Regions from separate parts of the Undibacterium sp. Xuan67W genome, predicted to be linked through region 2. Evidence: predicted binding sites of a transcription regulator. Region 2 holds the regulator's gene; each other region holds the start of a gene.
What was found. Region 2 encodes sigma-54, which starts transcription at its own class of promoters, with help from an activator protein. Its sites were predicted from a motif close to TGGCANGNAANCTGCTTT; they were not measured.
Positions count from the first base shown of each region.

Region 1: glnA (type I glutamate--ammonia ligase) is a predicted target of sigma-54. The motif match lies at 2,528-2,545, and genes of this name have one in related genera.
Region 3: ACO0LE_RS16945 (CmpA/NrtA family ABC transporter substrate-binding protein) is a predicted target of sigma-54. The motif match lies at 2,605-2,622, and genes of this name have one in related genera.
Region 4: ACO0LE_RS03675 (TorF family putative porin) is a predicted target of sigma-54. The motif match lies at 2,441-2,458, and genes of this name have one in related genera.

Region 1 covers NZ_JBMPPN010000005.1:273,042-277,258, reverse strand. Annotated here, with positions in the region: gene kynU (kynureninase) at 1-344, opposite strand, end outside; gene kynB (arylformamidase) at 352-1,005, opposite strand; gene ACO0LE_RS07120 (Lrp/AsnC family transcriptional regulator) at 1,142-1,621, shown strand; gene ACO0LE_RS07115 (rhodanese-like domain-containing protein) at 1,738-2,199, opposite strand; gene glnA (type I glutamate--ammonia ligase) at 2,730-4,145, shown strand.
Region 2 covers NZ_JBMPPN010000011.1:69,026-73,242, reverse strand. Annotated here, with positions in the region: gene ACO0LE_RS11690 (MBL fold metallo-hydrolase) at 1-310, shown strand, start outside; gene hpf (ribosome hibernation-promoting factor, HPF/YfiA family) at 620-964, opposite strand; gene ACO0LE_RS11680 (RNA polymerase factor sigma-54) at 1,098-2,588, opposite strand; gene lptB (LPS export ABC transporter ATP-binding protein) at 2,606-3,346, opposite strand; gene lptA (lipopolysaccharide transport periplasmic protein LptA) at 3,348-3,926, opposite strand; gene lptC (LPS export ABC transporter periplasmic protein LptC) at 3,946-4,217, opposite strand, start outside.
Region 3 covers NZ_JBMPPN010000022.1:37,122-41,338, reverse strand. Annotated here, with positions in the region: gene ACO0LE_RS16955 (ABC transporter ATP-binding protein) at 1-157, opposite strand, end outside; gene ntrB (nitrate ABC transporter permease) at 238-1,152, opposite strand; gene ACO0LE_RS16945 (CmpA/NrtA family ABC transporter substrate-binding protein) at 1,171-2,448, opposite strand; gene ACO0LE_RS16940 (ANTAR domain-containing response regulator) at 2,780-3,439, opposite strand; gene tsaD (tRNA (adenosine(37)-N6)-threonylcarbamoyltransferase complex transferase subunit TsaD) at 3,542-4,217, shown strand, end outside.
Region 4 covers NZ_JBMPPN010000003.1:105,999-110,215, reverse strand. Annotated here, with positions in the region: gene ACO0LE_RS03685 (ammonium transporter) at 1-1,238, opposite strand, end outside; gene ACO0LE_RS03680 (P-II family nitrogen regulator) at 1,271-1,609, opposite strand; gene ACO0LE_RS03675 (TorF family putative porin) at 1,637-2,383, opposite strand; gene ACO0LE_RS03670 (accessory factor UbiK family protein) at 2,727-2,969, shown strand; gene ACO0LE_RS03665 (YifB family Mg chelatase-like AAA ATPase) at 2,969-4,217, shown strand, end outside.

The DNA.
Region 1 (4,217 bases), on a different contig from region 2:
GACTGAATATGCAGAGCCGCCGCGATCGCCTTGAATAAGTTAATCGACGTCGAATCGGTGACGACGACTTCATTCTGGCGTGCGCCGATCAGGGGGGCGAGCAGATTCCCCAATCGTGACGGCAGATCAAACCAGCCCGCGCTATTCCAGCTTTTAATCAGATCCGTCCCCCATTCCTGACGTATCACTTGCTGGGCGCGGCTTGCTGAAGATTTTGGCATGGCACCGAGTGAATTGCCGTCAAGATAAATCACACTGTCAGGCAAATCGAATTCTTGTCTTAGTCCGGCCAGTGCATCTTGTGCATCGAGATTCAGGCAGTGTTGGCGATCAATGGTGGTCATAGAAAAATCAAAGTGGAAGTGAACGGAGAATGGCGCGTACCGGGCTGGCATCGAGTCCGGCGAGTTTCAGCGGCAGGGCAATTAATTCGTAATCGCCAGCGCTGATGTCATCCAGCACAATACCCTCGAGTATTGCCATCTGATGCTGTTTGACAGCCCAGTGGCAATCCATGGTTTTAGAGGTTTGCGGATCGAGTGAGGGACTGTCGATACCGATCAGGCGCACACCATGGGTCGCCAGCAAGGCAATGGTCGCGGGTGCAATGTGCGGGAAATGATCGTCCCACTGATTTTGCGGTGCTCTGAAATAAGTGCGCAACAGAACGCGTACTGGTGTCCCGTTTAACTGGGCAGCAATATGTTCAGGCTCCACTGTCGTTCGGCCTATGCAATGGATCACGCGGCAGGTGCCGACATACGTCGTCAGATCGACCTGATCGATCGCGACACCCGACGCATCGTAATGCGATGGCGCATCACAATGCGCGCCGGTATGGGTGGACATGCTGATTTTGCTGACTTTGACCGGGCAGCCATCTTCAATTTGCCAGGTGGTATCGGACGCATACGCCGTGTCGCCAGGCCAGACCGGCATCCCGCTTCGCATGGTTGGTGTGATGTCCCAGATGTGTGAATCGGGCCTTGCTTCGGTGGCGGACATGAGATTTCCTCGGTGCTGTTGATAAGAATAATTTTATTCTGAAAGGGATGATGAGTTCTTGCAAATTGCAATAGATAATTGTATTTTTGTAGAATAAACTGCGAATAAATTTACAATTATTGATGGAATATGTGAAATGCAATTAGACGCGACCGATATTAAGATTTTGCACCTCCTGCAGAGTGAAGGGCGTATCAGTAATCAGGATCTGGCAGACAAGGTATTTTTGTCGCCGTCGTCTTGCCTGAGACGGGTCAGGATGCTGGAAGATGCCGGCATTATTAGTCGCTACAGCGCGGTACTCGATGCGATAGCGCTGGGTCTGGAAGTTGATGCCTTTGTGCAGGTGACCATGCGGCGCGATGTCGAGCAATGGCATGAGAATTTTTCAGCCGCACTGCAAAGTTGGCCTGAGGTTGTCGGCTCTTACATTATTACTGGTGATGCAAATTATTTATTGCGGGTGAAAGCGCGCAATTTGAAACACTACTCCTCGTTCGTGCTTGAGCGTTTATACAAGACGACCGGCGTTCTGGATATTCGCTCCAATATCGTATTGCAGACCTTGAAAGATACGAATGAGATCGCTATAGGTTTGCTGCAATCTGATAAGTAATTTGAAGGTGGGGGAGTGGGACAGAATCCACAAAGTGGTACCGGTGTTGCGATTGAGCTGTATGCCCGATTACACGTCAAATCACAATCCACACCATAATCCCAGCCAAACCTGAATTAGGCTCCAGCCCATGGAAGATTTTTTTGGCACCAGCCGCCGATGGATTTACGATGGCCATCAGCATCTTTATCCCCCTCAAACCCTTCCAGAATGTCAAAGCAGGCGGTGTAGCCATGCTCCGTTGCGAGCTTGGCAGCATGTCTGGAGCGGACGCCAGAGCGGCATAGAAACAATAAGGTAGCTGTCGTATCAGGAACTACGGCGTGTAATTCGGACATAAAGTCTGGGTTGGGTATGCCGCCGGGATAAGTGCTCCATTGCACCGCTTTGTGCTGTGTTTCAGGCAATACCACTCGCCCCACCCAATCGCGTTCCGCATTGGTGCGGACATCTATCAGTACCACACCAGTGCCCGTTTGTAATAAGGAAAGCGCTTCTTGCGGCGTCACAGCACCCGCATAAGGCAGACCTTGTTCCTGAGCGCGTTGACGGGCAATAGCGATGAGTTGAGTTGTCATAATAAAATGTTGATTGGTGAATGTGAGTCGATTGATTATGCATGATACCCACAATATCCAGCTGCGGAATCTGGCACAAAGAGGTATTTTATTCTCTCTCCGCCTATGCGAATGGTTGTTCCGCATTAAAACCAAATGCACCAAAAAAGACCAATAACACAGTATTTTTCATGAATTGCATCAATTTGGTGCGATAAGGTGAATTTGCATAGAAATGGTGCATTTGCTCGCTTTGTGATTTTTTGACGCACTGTCCCATTAAATTGAAAAGTGTCTAGAAAACAGAGGTTTAGCACTTTTACTCCGAACTTTGCGATTGTGAAGAAGATGGCATGGATTCTGCTATTATCCCCGGTGAGTTTTGCTAATAGCTTGGTGTACTATAGTTATGCGATTTTTTGTCCTGAACGTCAGATAAAGACAGGCAGGGCATGAAGATCAGCTTGGATTCACAGGTTCAGAGCTAAGTTGGTTAGCAGACCGCTCAGCATCTTACGAATTTATTTTTAGCTCTATTTGAGGAGTTTCACATGGCAATGACAGCCGCAGAAGTCTTGAAAATGGCGAAAGACAACGAAGTTAAATTCGTTGATTTCCGCTTTGCTGATACCCGAGGCAAAGAACAGCACGTGACTGTTCCAGTTTCCCAGTTCGGTATGGATAAATTCGAATCTGGCCACGCATTTGACGGCTCGTCTATCGCTGGCTGGAAGGGCATTGAAGCATCTGACATGTTGCTGATCCCAGATCCAAATACCGCCAATATCGATCCATTCATGGAAGAAACCACACTGTTCATGCAGTGCGACGTGATCGAACCGGCCGACGGCAAAGGGTACGACCGTGATCCACGTTCCATCGCCAAACGTGCAGAAGCGTATCTGAAATCCTCAGGCATTGGCGATACCGCTTACTTCGGTCCAGAACCAGAATTCTTCATTTTTGACAGCGTACGCTGGAAAATCGATATGTCTGGCTGCTTCGTAAAGATCGACTCTGAAGAAGCATCCTGGACAACAGGCGAAAAACTCGAAGGCGGCAATACTGGCCATCGTCCAACCGTTAAAGGCGGCTATTTCCCGGTTCCTCCGGTCGACAGCTTCCAGGACATGCGTTCTGAAATGTGCCTGATACTGGAATCTCTGGGTATTCCGGTCGAAGTGCATCACCATGAAGTAGCTGGTGCAGGTCAAAACGAAATCGGTACCAAGTTCTCTACGCTGGTAGAGCGCGCCGACTGGACACAAAACCTGAAATACGTTGTCTGGAACGTGGCGCATACCTACGGCAAAACAGCGACTTTCATGCCCAAACCTATCGTTGGCGACAACGGTTCTGGTATGCACGTGCATCAGTCAATCTGGAAAGATGGCAAAAACCTGTTCGCAGGCGACGGCTATGCCGGTTTGTCTGATTTCGCTCTGTACTACATCGGCGGTATCATCAAGCATGCCCGCGCTTTGAATGCGATCACGAACCCAGGTACTAACTCCTACAAGCGTTTGGTACCAGGTTACGAAGCACCGGTAAAACTGGCTTACTCTGCTAAAAACCGTTCTGCATCGATCCGTATTCCTTACGTTGCGAATCCAAAAGGCCGTCGTGTTGAAGCACGCTTCCCAGATCCTCTGGCGAACCCATATCTGTGCTTCTCCGCATTGATGATGGCTGGTCTGGACGGTGTTCAGAACAAGATTCATCCGGGCGAAGCCGCATCCAAAGATCTGTACCATTTGCCACCAGAAGAAGATGCACTGATCCCAACAGTCTGCCATTCTCTGGAACAAGCTCTGGAAGCGCTGGATAAAGATCGCGAATTCCTGACACGCGGCGGTGTGTTCAGCGACAGCATGATCGATGCCTACATCGAACTGAAAATGCAAGACGTACAGCGCATGCGTATGACGACACATCCTGCTGAATTTGATATGTACTACTCTCTGTAATTTTTAAAAAAAATTCAGAATCCGAAAAACGGGGTAATAGCCCCGTTTTTTTTCGTCTTTTTTATTGTATAA
Region 2 (4,217 bases):
TATGGGGGCATCAATGGTAGACGCACGTGATGTCAGTCAACCCATCACGACAAAGGAGGAATTTTTAGATCAGTTACCAGCCATGCGGGGGTTTCATCAACGTTACATGGTGTCAAATAAAGTCTGCCGTTTGTGGGCAAACATGGTCAGAAGTATGGATATTGCGATGATGGTACCGCAGCACGGACGTTATTTCGTCGGGCGAGAAGCAATTCATGCTTTTCTGGACTGGGTAGAGAACCTGCAATGCGGGATCGATTTATTTACCCAGGAACACTATCGGTTTCACGGGCAGAAGTTAGCCGTATAAACAATCTCTATATCATTAGGATTTACGCAAAAACTAAGACCTCTCACCACAGAGACACTGAGAAAATGTAGGAGTAAGCGATTCCATGACATATCGGTTAAAGAGTTTTTAGACGTTAACAAAACCCAATCCGCATATCCCGTGGGGTTTCTGGGGCAAAAAGCTTCTGGAAGCCGCATCCAGCCTGTGGATTCGATGTCGATGGTTATAAGCCACCGTTCGTTTTGTGTACTCAACGTGTATCCAACGAAAAAGGACGCTTGACGCGTCCTTTTTATTGTACCGGCTACGAACACCGGACTTGATGACTCACACCGACGCCGGGTCTGGCAGATGTTTGATGGCGTCGTGCTGATGATCTTGAATTTTGTCTTTGTGTTTGATGACTTGTCTGTCCAGTTTATCGATGAGGAGGTCGATCGCAGCGTAGAGGTCGTGTGCCAGGCTTTCTACGTGGATATCTTTACCACTGATGTGCAGATTGATGTCTGCTTTATGCCGTTTTTCCTTTTCCCGGAGCTTGTCTACCGTCAGAATGACGGCGATATCAATGACTTGATCGAAGTGTCGCCTGATGCGCTCAAGCTTGTTTTGTACATGTTCACGTATTGCAGGAGTTACTTCGAGGTGATGTCCACTGATGGTGAGATTCATACTACGCTCCTATGGTGATGTTACTCGCTATAAATTTCTTCAGCATTTGCTCTGATGCATCGAGCTAAATTATATATAGCAATACAAAACGTAATTTCAAGGCTTAGTTACAAGACTAAATTACAGGTGTTCATTACAAGGATTTGCGCAGGCTTACTGGAGGAATTTTTAGGGCTTCACGGTATTTGGCAACAGTGCGTCGCGCAATGACCATGCCTTGTTCACCCAGCATGTCTGCAATTTTGCTATCAGAGAGTGGGCTTTTCTGGTCTTCTGCTCCTATCAACTGCTTGATGAGTGCACGTATCGCGGTGGAAGATGCTTCTCCCCCCGTTTCCGTCGCGACATGGCTACCGAAGAAATATTTCAACTCAAACATACCATGCGGGGTAAGCATGTATTTCTGAGTCGTTACACGAGAAATAGTACTCTCGTGTAAACCTAGTGTATCAGCAATTTCGCGCAAAACAAGAGGGCGCATCGCAACCGCACCATGGGTGAAAAAATTACGTTGTCTTTCAACTATCGCTTGTGCAACGCGCAAGATGGTATCGAAGCGTTGTCGCATGTTTTTGATCAGCCAGCGCGCCTCCTGCAACTGCGATCCCATCGTCCCGTCACCACGATTTTGTTTCATGATGTTGGCATACATACTATTGACGCGGAGCTTGGGCATGACATCCTGATTCAGCAAAACCTGCCAGCCGTTCGCTGATTTTCTGACAATTACATCAGGGACGACATAGTCTGATGAAGCCGCTGCAAAATCCGCACCTGGCTTAGGATTACACTGGCGAATCACTACCTGCGCCTCGCGCAAATCTTCATCATCACAATTGAGAATTTTTTTCAGTTTATTGAAATCTCGCTGTGCAAACAACGTGATGTGTTCTTCAACAATCTTCAGCGCCAGGCGACGCGTTACGAAGGGAATCTTAGGTAAGCGTTTGATTTGCAGAGCCAGACATTCCGATGGGGTGCGCGCACCAACCCCGGCAGGATCAAAGCTTTGCAGCATCGTTAATGCGAAAGATAATTCCTCTGGTTCTACACATAGTTCAAGTGGCAAACTCGCATGAATTTCATCCAAGGTCTCCATGAGATAACCACTGGGATCCAGCGCATCAATCATCAGTTCAATTAAAGCACGATCACGCGGTTCGCGAATATTCAGCCGCATCTGTTCCAGCAAATGATCGCGCAAACTGGTTTGCGCAGCTTCTAATTGCGGACGTCCATCTTCTTCCTCTGAGGACTTACTGCCTAGCGGCACATCATCAAAGCTCCACTCTTCTTCGTTGGCGCTGGTGCTATCCGCAGATGAAGCAACTTCCGTGTTATCACTGCTGTCAGCAACTGGAGCGGTAGTCTCGGCACCGACTTCCTGTACTGCAAATTCAGATTCTGAATTATTGCTTGTCGTGCTAATTGCGCCATCGGCCAGCAATCGCACTGCATTATCCATGGGGTCATCAACCCGCTCTAACATGGGATTATCAGTTAATAGATTTTCCAGCTCCTGATGTAATTCCAGCGTGGATAACTGCAAAAGACGAATTGATTGCTGCAATTGCGGCGTAAGCGCTAGGTGTTGTGAGGTACGTAGTTGCAGGCTTTGTTTCATCATCATCTCGCTTCCCGCTACATGCGGAAATGCTCTCCCAGATAAACCCTGCGTACGGATTCATTCGTGATGATATCTTCCGGCTTGCCACTCGCCAGCACCGCACCTTGATTGATGATGTAAGCGTGATCGCAAATGCCCAGAGTTTCGCGCACATTATGATCGGTAATCAGCACACCAATACCGCGTTCTTTCAGGAAGCGTACGATGCGCTGAATCTCAATCACCGCAATCGGATCAACACCTGCAAAGGGCTCATCCAGCAACACAAAGCGAGGATTCGTTGCCAGTGCCCGGGCAATTTCTACCCGGCGACGTTCACCGCCAGACAACGAAAGCGCCTGATTCTCACGTATGCCCTCAATCTGCAAATCGGCCAGCAATGTATCCAGACGTTTCTCAATTTCGGCTGAATTCAGAAACTTGCCCTGCTCATCCTTTTGCAACTCCAGCACCGCACGGATATTGTCCTCGACCGTCAGTTTACGAAATACCGATGCCTCTTGCGGCAAATATGATAAGCCGAGAACGGCACGTTGATGGATCGGCAAGCGGGAGATATCCACACCATCCACATTGATCTCACCGGCATCAGAGGGGACCAGTCCGACGATCATATAAAACGATGTGGTTTTGCCCGCACCGTTCGGTCCTAGCAGACCGACAACGTCACCACTCTTTACTTCAAGCGACACATCGCGCACTACCTGGCGCGCACCGTAACGCTTTTGCAAACCTTTGATCAATAAAGTGCTCATCTTATTCTTTGGTTTGCTTATCGGCTTTAGGTTCTAAAATCAAAGTAACACGACCACCGCCAGGGACTTGTTTTCCAGACGAGCTGTTAGTCGCAACGAAGACATCATTGATGCTATCGTAGGAGAGGTATTCGCCCTCCTGTTCCTGGGTTACATTTTTACCGTCCAGATAGCGAATCTTCGCCTTGGAAATAAATTTCACCAACTCGGATCTATCGTCGTATTCAACTCTATCGGCATAGCCGTCAACCCATAAATCAGGGCCACCATCGCGCTTTTGACGGAACGACACACGACCGCCAGCATTGGCATACAGAACCGATGTCTGGTGTCCGTCAGCTGCCTCTGTCACAACGGCACGATCGGCTTTTACCAGCAACGTACCGCGTACCAGAATGACTTCGCCAAGCAGCGTTGAGGTACTTTTTTTCCCGTCTGAAGTCAGGTGTTCAGCGCTGATTGCTGTCTTCTTCAAGCTATCAGCCTTTTCCGCAAATGCTGCAGGTGGCATGAAAAAAATGCCGATCACCAGCATGGCACAATGACTCAGGCATCTCATTTCTTTATATTGAAAGCGCATTATTTGCTCTCCATCGTGATTAGTTAGTTGATGTCCGCTTAGAATGCGGACGATCGATGAGCATGTGAACTTTGCTGAGCAACTGCACTTCCTGTGTCGCATTGTTCGCGATCATGCCAATCGCATGCGTCTCTGATCTTTCTGTGTATAAGGCGACGGCTTTATCCGTCTTCATCGTATTCACATCCGGTAGCAGCAACAGATATTCGGTTTGCAATCGCATGAATTTTGCCGTTGCACTATCGGGGCGCTCTATATTCACGTTGCCATACAAATGAATTTCATCACTCT
Region 3 (4,217 bases), on a different contig from region 2:
TGCCCGACGTCGCCTCGGTAAGACCTGCTATCAGATTCAGCAAAGTTGACTTGCCGCAACCGGAGTGACCAATCAGCGTAATGAATTCACCTTTACGCACTTTGAGATTGATATCGCGCAGAGCATGAAAACTCCCCTTCTTGGTGTTGAACATCATCTCGACCTGATTGATCTCGATATACTTCTGATCGCCTGCCGGATCTTTGGACGATACATCAATAACAGTCTCAGATGGGTTCATGACGATACCTCTTCATAAGTGAAGGCGCGGGCAATTGCGACCAGAATTTGTTCCAGAATCAAACCAACTAAACCGATGACGATAATGGCTATGATGATGTGAGGAACATTTAAATTATTCCATTCGTCCCATACCCAAAATCCAATTCCGACACCACCTGTCAGCATCTCGGCTGCGACGATCACTAACCACGCGGTACCGATCGCCAGACGCACGCCCGTCAACATGTAAGGCAGGACCGAGGGAAATAAAATCTTCGTGACGATTTTCCATTCAGATAAATTCAATACACGTGCCACGTTCATGTAATCTTGCGGTACGCGCTGCACACCGATCGCCGTGTTGATCACCATCGGCCAAATAGAGCAAATAAAGATCGACCAGATCGCGGCGGGATGGGCCGACTTGAATACCAGCAAGCCAATCGGCAACCAGGCTAATGGCGAGACCGGTTTCAGCAAGCTGATAATGGGATTAAACATGCCGGACAAAAAGCGAAACCGACCTATCATGAACCCTAGCGGAATCCCCACTGCAGCAGCTAGTCCAAAACCAACTGCCACCCGTTTCAGCGATGCATAAATATTCCAGCCTATGCCTTGGTCGTTCGGTCCTTTTTGGTAAAAGGGATCAGAAAATACATTGATCGCTTCTTGCAAGGTCACCCAGGGAGAAGGAAAGGATGAATTTTTGAATGCGATAATTTCCCAGATCAGCACTAGCAAGCTGATACCAAATATCGGCGGTAAAACACTCAACAAAAACGGTCGTATAGAACGCTTCAATTTCAGCTCCTTATTTTTTGTCGTAGCTGTTGTTGCTATTACCTCAGGAATAGCAGAGGAAGTAGACCGTTCTCCTGTATTATCAGCTACCGCTTTGACCGGCTCTCTTATGACGCCCCGCACCATGGTATTCATCACGATTCCTTAGGCTTTGATCTTGAAGGATGCTGCGTAGGCCGCCGGATTTTTACCATCCCATACGGTACCGTCCATCAATTTACTGCTGCGCATCGGGTCTTTAGGAACATTGACTTTTGCCATTGCCGCTGCATCTTTGTAGATATCAATACGGTTCACAGATTTAGCGACGGCCAGATAATCTGGATCCACTTTCAGCAAACCCCAGCGTTTGTGCTGAGTCAGGAACCACATACCGTCAGACAGATAGGGGAAATTCACTGCGCCGTCGTTGAAGAATTTCATGTAGTTAGGATCATCCCAGGTCTTACCCAATCCATTTTGGTAGCGGCCGAGAATCCGCTGATTAATGACATCCACCGAGGTATTGACATAGGATTTATCAGCAATCGTTTCAGCCATTTTATTTTTGTTCAACAGCGATGCATCAATCCAGCGACTGGCTTCAAGAATCGCCGCCGTCATGGCCCTGGCTGTATTCGGATATTTCTGTACAAACTCGGCAGTCGTACCCAATACTTTTTCTGGATGATCTTTCCAGATGTCTTGTGTTGTGGCGGCAGTAATACCAATACCGTCGGCAATCGCACGATGATTCCAGGGTTCGCCGACGCAATAGCCATCCATATTGCCGACCCGCATATTCGCGACCATTTGCGGTGGCGGGACGGTGATGACTTTAGCGTCTTTCATTGGATTGATGCCATGCGCTGCCATCCAGTAATACAGCCACATAGCATGTGTACCGGTAGGGAAAGTCTGCGCAAAAGTGTATTCGCGTTTGTCTGTTTGCATGAGCTTGGCGAGACCGGCGCCATCTACCGCGCCTTTTTCTGCCAGCTTTTTGGATAAGGTAATCGCTTGTCCATTATTATTCAGCGTCATCAGGATATTCATATCCTTCTTGGATCCGCTGACACCCATTTGCACGCCGTACAGCAAGCCGTATAAGCAGTGTGCTGCGTCGAGTTCGCCGTTGACTAACTTATCGCGTACGCTCGCCCAGGATGATTCTTTGGTAGGTACGATTTTGATGCCGTACTTTTTGTCGAAACCAAGCACGGAGGCCATCACGACAGACGCGCAATCTGTCAGCGGGATGAAGCCAATGCGAACTTCTTCCTTCTCCGGCTTATCTGAACCTGCTGCCCACACACCACCAGTCGCTAATCCCATTGCACTTGCTCCTGCAAATAGACTGGCGCTTTGCACGATACTGCGACGCTTAAGATTAATTGCATTGTCATCATGATCGCCTTCGTTGTTAGGTGTTATTTCGTGCATCGACATAGTTGAACTCCAGCCAAAAAAATTCGGGACAAAAAAAAGGCGCCTGTCCAGCAAACAAGAAGCTTGCATGGAGAGACACCTTTGTCTGATGCGAATCGACCGCCGTTAGCCTGATCCACAATTACGCCATCGTTGGCGCATACATTGGCCAATGCAAACTGCGTGCCATGTAGTTTTTATGACCGAATAGGTTGAAAAATATCTTTTCAACAAGAAGATGCACAAAATCACCCGCCAGAATCGCACTCGAATTGTGCGCCGCACTAATTTTGCGCGGCATACATCTTGTTCCCTGAGGTACAAGGCATCATTTGGGCCGTACAAATTACCCGAGCAAATCAGCAACATCGAGCATACGCTGTGCAAGATCAACTAATTTCAAGTTCTTTTCCATCGCTTGCTTACGTAGTTTTTGATATGCCTCGTTTTCGGACAAGTGATAGCGCTCCATCAACAGGCCTTTCGCTCTCTCAATCGTTTTGCGCTCGGCCAGCTTGGCTTTGGTATCCGAAAGTTCTGAGCGTAATTTTTGATCTGCATTAAATCGTGCCATGGCGACATCCAGTACAGGCTTAATTCGCTCTGCTTGCAGACCTGCAACGACATAAGCGGAGACTCCAGCTTCCATCGCAGCGGCCATATTGGATTGATTCGCATCTTCCGTAAATAAAACGATAGGTCTTGGGGCATCACGAGTAGCCAGAACCATATGCTCCAGTACATCGCGAGAGTCAGACTCAGCATCGATAATGATCATGTCCGGTTGTAACTGTGCGATACGCTCTATCATGTAGAAGTCGCCTGGAATCGATGCGATGATGTTATATCCGGCCTGGAGCAATCCAATACGCAAAGCACGAGAACGCTCCAGCTGCGCTTGAGCATTCTCTTCCTGCTCGTCTTCATGTGATACCACCGTGTTGACCACGACGATTTTCAAACTTGATGACAAGGCAATTGACTTCTGATTGTTCGGCTTACTCATCCAACTCCACTTGTTATCGCTATAATCCTGCTTTTACGTACTTGCATGTTACATTCACATGCAAGAATCGCTCCACTCTGGCATCTGCCTCTAGAAAACACAATGATAGTTCTTGGTCTTGAATCTTCCTGCGATGAAACCGGTCTTGCTTTATATGACACTGAACAGGGTCTGTTGGCACATGCCTTGCACTCGCAAATCGCCATGCATCAAGAATACGGTGGGGTAGTACCGGAACTGGCCTCACGCGATCACATACGGCGAGCAATTCCTTTATTGGAAGAAGTGCTGGACAAAGCACAATTGCCGCGCACCGCGATTGATGCGATTGCTTATACACAAGGACCAGGCCTGGCAGGCGCTTTACTTGTCGGTGCTTCTGTAGCCTGCGGATTAGGCCTGGCGCTAGATAAGCCCGTGTTGGGCATTCATCATCTCGAAGGTCATTTGCTTTCTCCTTTATTAGCAAGCAAGCCACCGGCATTTCCATTCATCGCCCTATTGGTGTCCGGCGGTCATACGCAACTCATGCGCGTTGATGGCGTTGGTCAGTATCAATTGTTAGGAGAAACTCTTGACGACGCTGCCGGCGAAGCGTTTGATAAGTCCGCTAAACTCTTAGGTCTGTCATATCCGGGAGGGCCTGCGATCTCACGTCTGGCAGAGTTCGGTGATCCGCTTGCTTATAAGTTTCCGCGTCCCATGTTGCATTCCAAGGATCTGAACTTCAGTTTTTCTGGTTTAAAAACGGCCGTGCTTACCGTTGTAAAAACTCATC
Region 4 (4,217 bases), on a different contig from region 2:
AATCCATTGACACCCCACAAGCAAACGACACCTGCGAGCAAACCAATGATCAAGGCGCCCATTGGCCCGACGAATCCGCAAGCCGGAGTAATCGCTACCAGGCCAGCAACAGCGCCGGACGCACCACCAAGCATAGAAGGTTTACCCTTAGACATCCATTCGCCAAATACCCACGAGACAGTCGCTGCAGCAGTTGCCAGTAAGGTATTGACGAACGCCAGAGCAGCTACGTCACCGGCTTCTAAAGCAGAACCCGCATTGAAACCAAACCAGCCCACCCACAATAATGACGCACCAATCATCGTCATTGTCAGTGAGTGTGGTGCCATGGATTCTTTACCGTAGCCAACACGTTTGCCAATCAGGTAAGCGCCGACCAGTCCCGCAACCGCTGCATTGATATGCACAACCGTACCACCGGCGAAGTCCATCGCACCTTTTTGGAACAAGAAGCCCGCTTTAGCGCCTTCAGTAACCGCCGTTGCTGCGTCTTTAATAGCATCAGGACCTGTCCAGAACCAGACCATATGAGCGACTGGCAAATAGCTGAATGTGAACCACAACACCACGAATAACAATACTGCTGTGAACTTAGCACGCTCTGCAAATGCGCCGATAATCAAGCCGCAGGTAATTGCCGCAAAAGTCGCCTGGAATGCCACATAAACAAACTCAGGAATAACGACGCCTTTACTAAATGTTGCTGCAGTAGAGAAGGTCGCCTTTGCCGGATCCCAGATACCGTTCAAGAACAAACGATCAAACGATCCGATGAAACGTCCACCTTCAGTGAAAGCCAGTGAATAACCATAGACGCACCACAAAACAATGATGACGGCAAAAATCATGAACACTTGCATCAGTATAGACAACATATTCTTGGAGCGAACCAAACCGCCATAGAACAGTGCCAAACCAGGAATAGTCATCAAAATAACCAGCAAAGTTGACACCATCATCCAAGCAGTGTCGCCTTTATTTGGCACAGGTGCAGGTGCGGCGGCAGCTGATGCCGCTGCGTCTGCAGTGACCGCTGGAGCAGAAGGTGCAGCCGCAACAGAGGCTACGGCGGATGCTGCTTCTGCAGGCTCAGATGCGGGCGCAACAACAACGGCAGATGCAGCGGATGCGTCTACTTTAGCCGATGCATCATCCGCTGCCATGGCAGATGACGATACAAAACCGACCGACAAAAGCAAGGCACTACTGATTAATGCTTTGCAAAATATTTTCTTCATGTGTGATCTCCCTGTGGATCTTAGAATATCGGTCAGAGTGCTTCGTTGCCGGTTTCGCCGGTACGAATACGCACAACTTGCTGCAAGTCATAAACAAAAATTTTGCCGTCACCTATCTTGCCAGTGCGGGCAGCAGCTTCAATCGCCTCAATAGCGCGATCAACGATTGCATCATCAACCGCTGCTTCAATTTTTGTTTTTGGTAAAAAATCGACCACATATTCCGCACCACGATACAACTCGGTGTGTCCCTTTTGACGACCGAAACCTTTAACCTCAGTCACGGTAATCCCTTGTACACCAATAGCCGACAGTGCTTCACGCACCTCATCGAGCTTAAACGGTTTGATAATGGCAGTAATCAGTTTCATGCTGACCTCGATTAAATAATGCGTTGCTTAAAATGATTTGACCGCGGATAAAATCAGACTAGTTTTCCCCGTAAATTTGCCAGCGGGTGTTACATATAAGGTCTTTTCTGCGTTCGTACCTACTGCAGCCAGACTAAAATTAACCCCTAGATATTCAGTTGTCACACCGATTTTCCAATCAGTGTAAGAGAACGCTGAGCTGTTTTTGATCGTTTGGTGACCAGCATGTAAATTCAAAGTGTAGCCAGGCGTAAATTCAATGTTGGCGCCGACATCCAAGTAACCACTGTTTTTACTATCGATAAAACCAAACAAATTAGTCACGGAGTGCGAATACTTCGCATAAACGGGACCATAACCAACCTGACCATAAATCTCCGTGGTATTCGCATTAGCAAATCCAGGAACATTGCTCAAACCGTTGGATGGGTACACATAAGAGAGTACGCCGACGTCGTATGAAATATCTTTGACGATCTCGCCGCGCTTACCAGCATAGATATCCCATTCAATATCACCGCTACCACCTGCGTCTTTTGTCCATTTAATAGTGGACAACCAAGTACCTGCGTAAAAACCTGTTGGGTTATGCGTATAGTCGGCACCGCCTTGTAAGGCTGGATCCAGACGTGTCTGTGAAATACCGCGGTAACGGTAGTCACTTATTGCACCAATATTGAAACTAACTTCATTGTCTGGCTTCGCATCTTCTGCGTATGCCAAACTGCCTGCTAACGATGCGGCAACTGCTGCGGCGAGTAATAGTTTTTTCATTGCGCGTCCCTCTTTTGGTTAATAAACAGATTAGAAAACATAAATTCCAAGCTGGTATTAGCAGGAGTCGTGCCAACTAGACAAAGCAACGAAATAAAATTCGCCAAAATCTCAATACTCCCGCAGCAAACACTGACAACACCGGACAAAACGGCGTCATGTACGCATTTGATCCAAGGGATGCGCTATCATTCCAATGACGATAAAATGCTTTTTACTACTTAGCAGGCAATTTATTTTAAGTTACACCAATGCGTCGCACCAATTAAATGCAAATCTAAAATAAATCAGCCCACATCGCCGCACCAGTATCGTGCAATTTTTAGTTATTACAAGGATTCCTATGAGTAAGCCTGATTTTTTCAATGAGATTCAATCTAAAATCAATCAGGTTTTAGAGAACTCCCCAGCCAAAGATATAGAAAAAAATGTCAAAGCAATGATGAGCCAAGGCTTCTCCAAGCTCGACCTGGTTACCAGAGAAGAATTTGATATACAGGCACAGGTCCTGGCTAAAACCAGGGCCAAACTAGATGCTCTTGAAGCACGGATTGCGGAATTAGAAACTGCCGCCAAGAGCAAGTAATGTCCTTAGCCGTCCTGAAAAGTCGTGCTCTGACAGGCATGGAAGCGCCGGAAGTTACCGTCGAAGTGCACTTAGCAAACGGTTTACCTGCCTTCACAATTGTTGGACTTCCAGAAACGGAAGTCAAAGAATCCAAGGACAGAGTAAGAGCGGCACTGCAAAACGCGCGCTTCGATTTTCCGGCGAAAAGAATCACTGTCAACCTGGCTCCCGCAGACTTACCAAAAGAATCAGGACGATTTGACCTCCCAATCGCAATCGGCATTTTGGCGGCATCAGGACAAATCCCCGGAGATGCGTTAGATCAATATGAGTTTGCCGGTGAGTTGTCGCTGTCAGGAGAGTTACGCCCTATACGAGGCGCTCTCGCCATGACATTTGCGATCTGCAAAAACTCCCAGAGTCCGCGAGCTTTTATCCTGCCACGGGCAAATGCGGACGAGGCGGCGTTAGTCAGTGAAGCCACTATTTATCCGGCAGATACCCTGTTGCAAGTCTGCGCTCATTTTGCGGGATTTGATGCCGATGCAAAGCTGCAGGCACATCGTGTCAGCACACCGGCACTTCGCCCAGTTTATCCTGACTTTAAAGAAGTCAAAGGTCAGACACAAGCCAAACGAGCGCTGGAAGTTGCCGCCGCTGGCGGTCATAGTGTCATCATGGTGGGGCCTCCGGGTACCGGTAAATCCATGCTGGCTAGCCGCTTTCCGGGGATTTTGCCCGGCATGACGGATCAGGAAGCACTGGAGTCAGCAGCGGTTCAATCGCTGACTAGCGGGTTTACGGTCAATAAATGGAAATTACGTCCTTTTCGCTCGCCGCACCACACTGCGTCCGGAGTTGCCCTGGTTGGCGGCGGCGGAACGCCACGCCCTGGTGAAATTTCATTGGCACATCGAGGTGTCTTGTTCCTTGACGAGTTGCCAGAATTTGATCGCAAAGTTCTGGAAGTATTACGTGAACCCCTTGAATCCGGGCACATCACGATCTCCAGGGCAGCACGGCAAGCTGATTTTCCAGCTAAGTTTCAGCTCATTGCAGCAATGAATCCCTGTCCGTGCGGATTTTTAGGACATCTGAATGGAAAGTGTCGCTGTACTCCGGACAATATCGCACGATATCAAGACAAAATCTCCGGCCCGCTGCTGGACCGGATTGATATGCAAATTCAAGTTGGTGCATTACCGCACCAAGACTTACTGAGACAGGCAGATGGCGAAACGACCGAAATCATTTACGCTCGTGTTG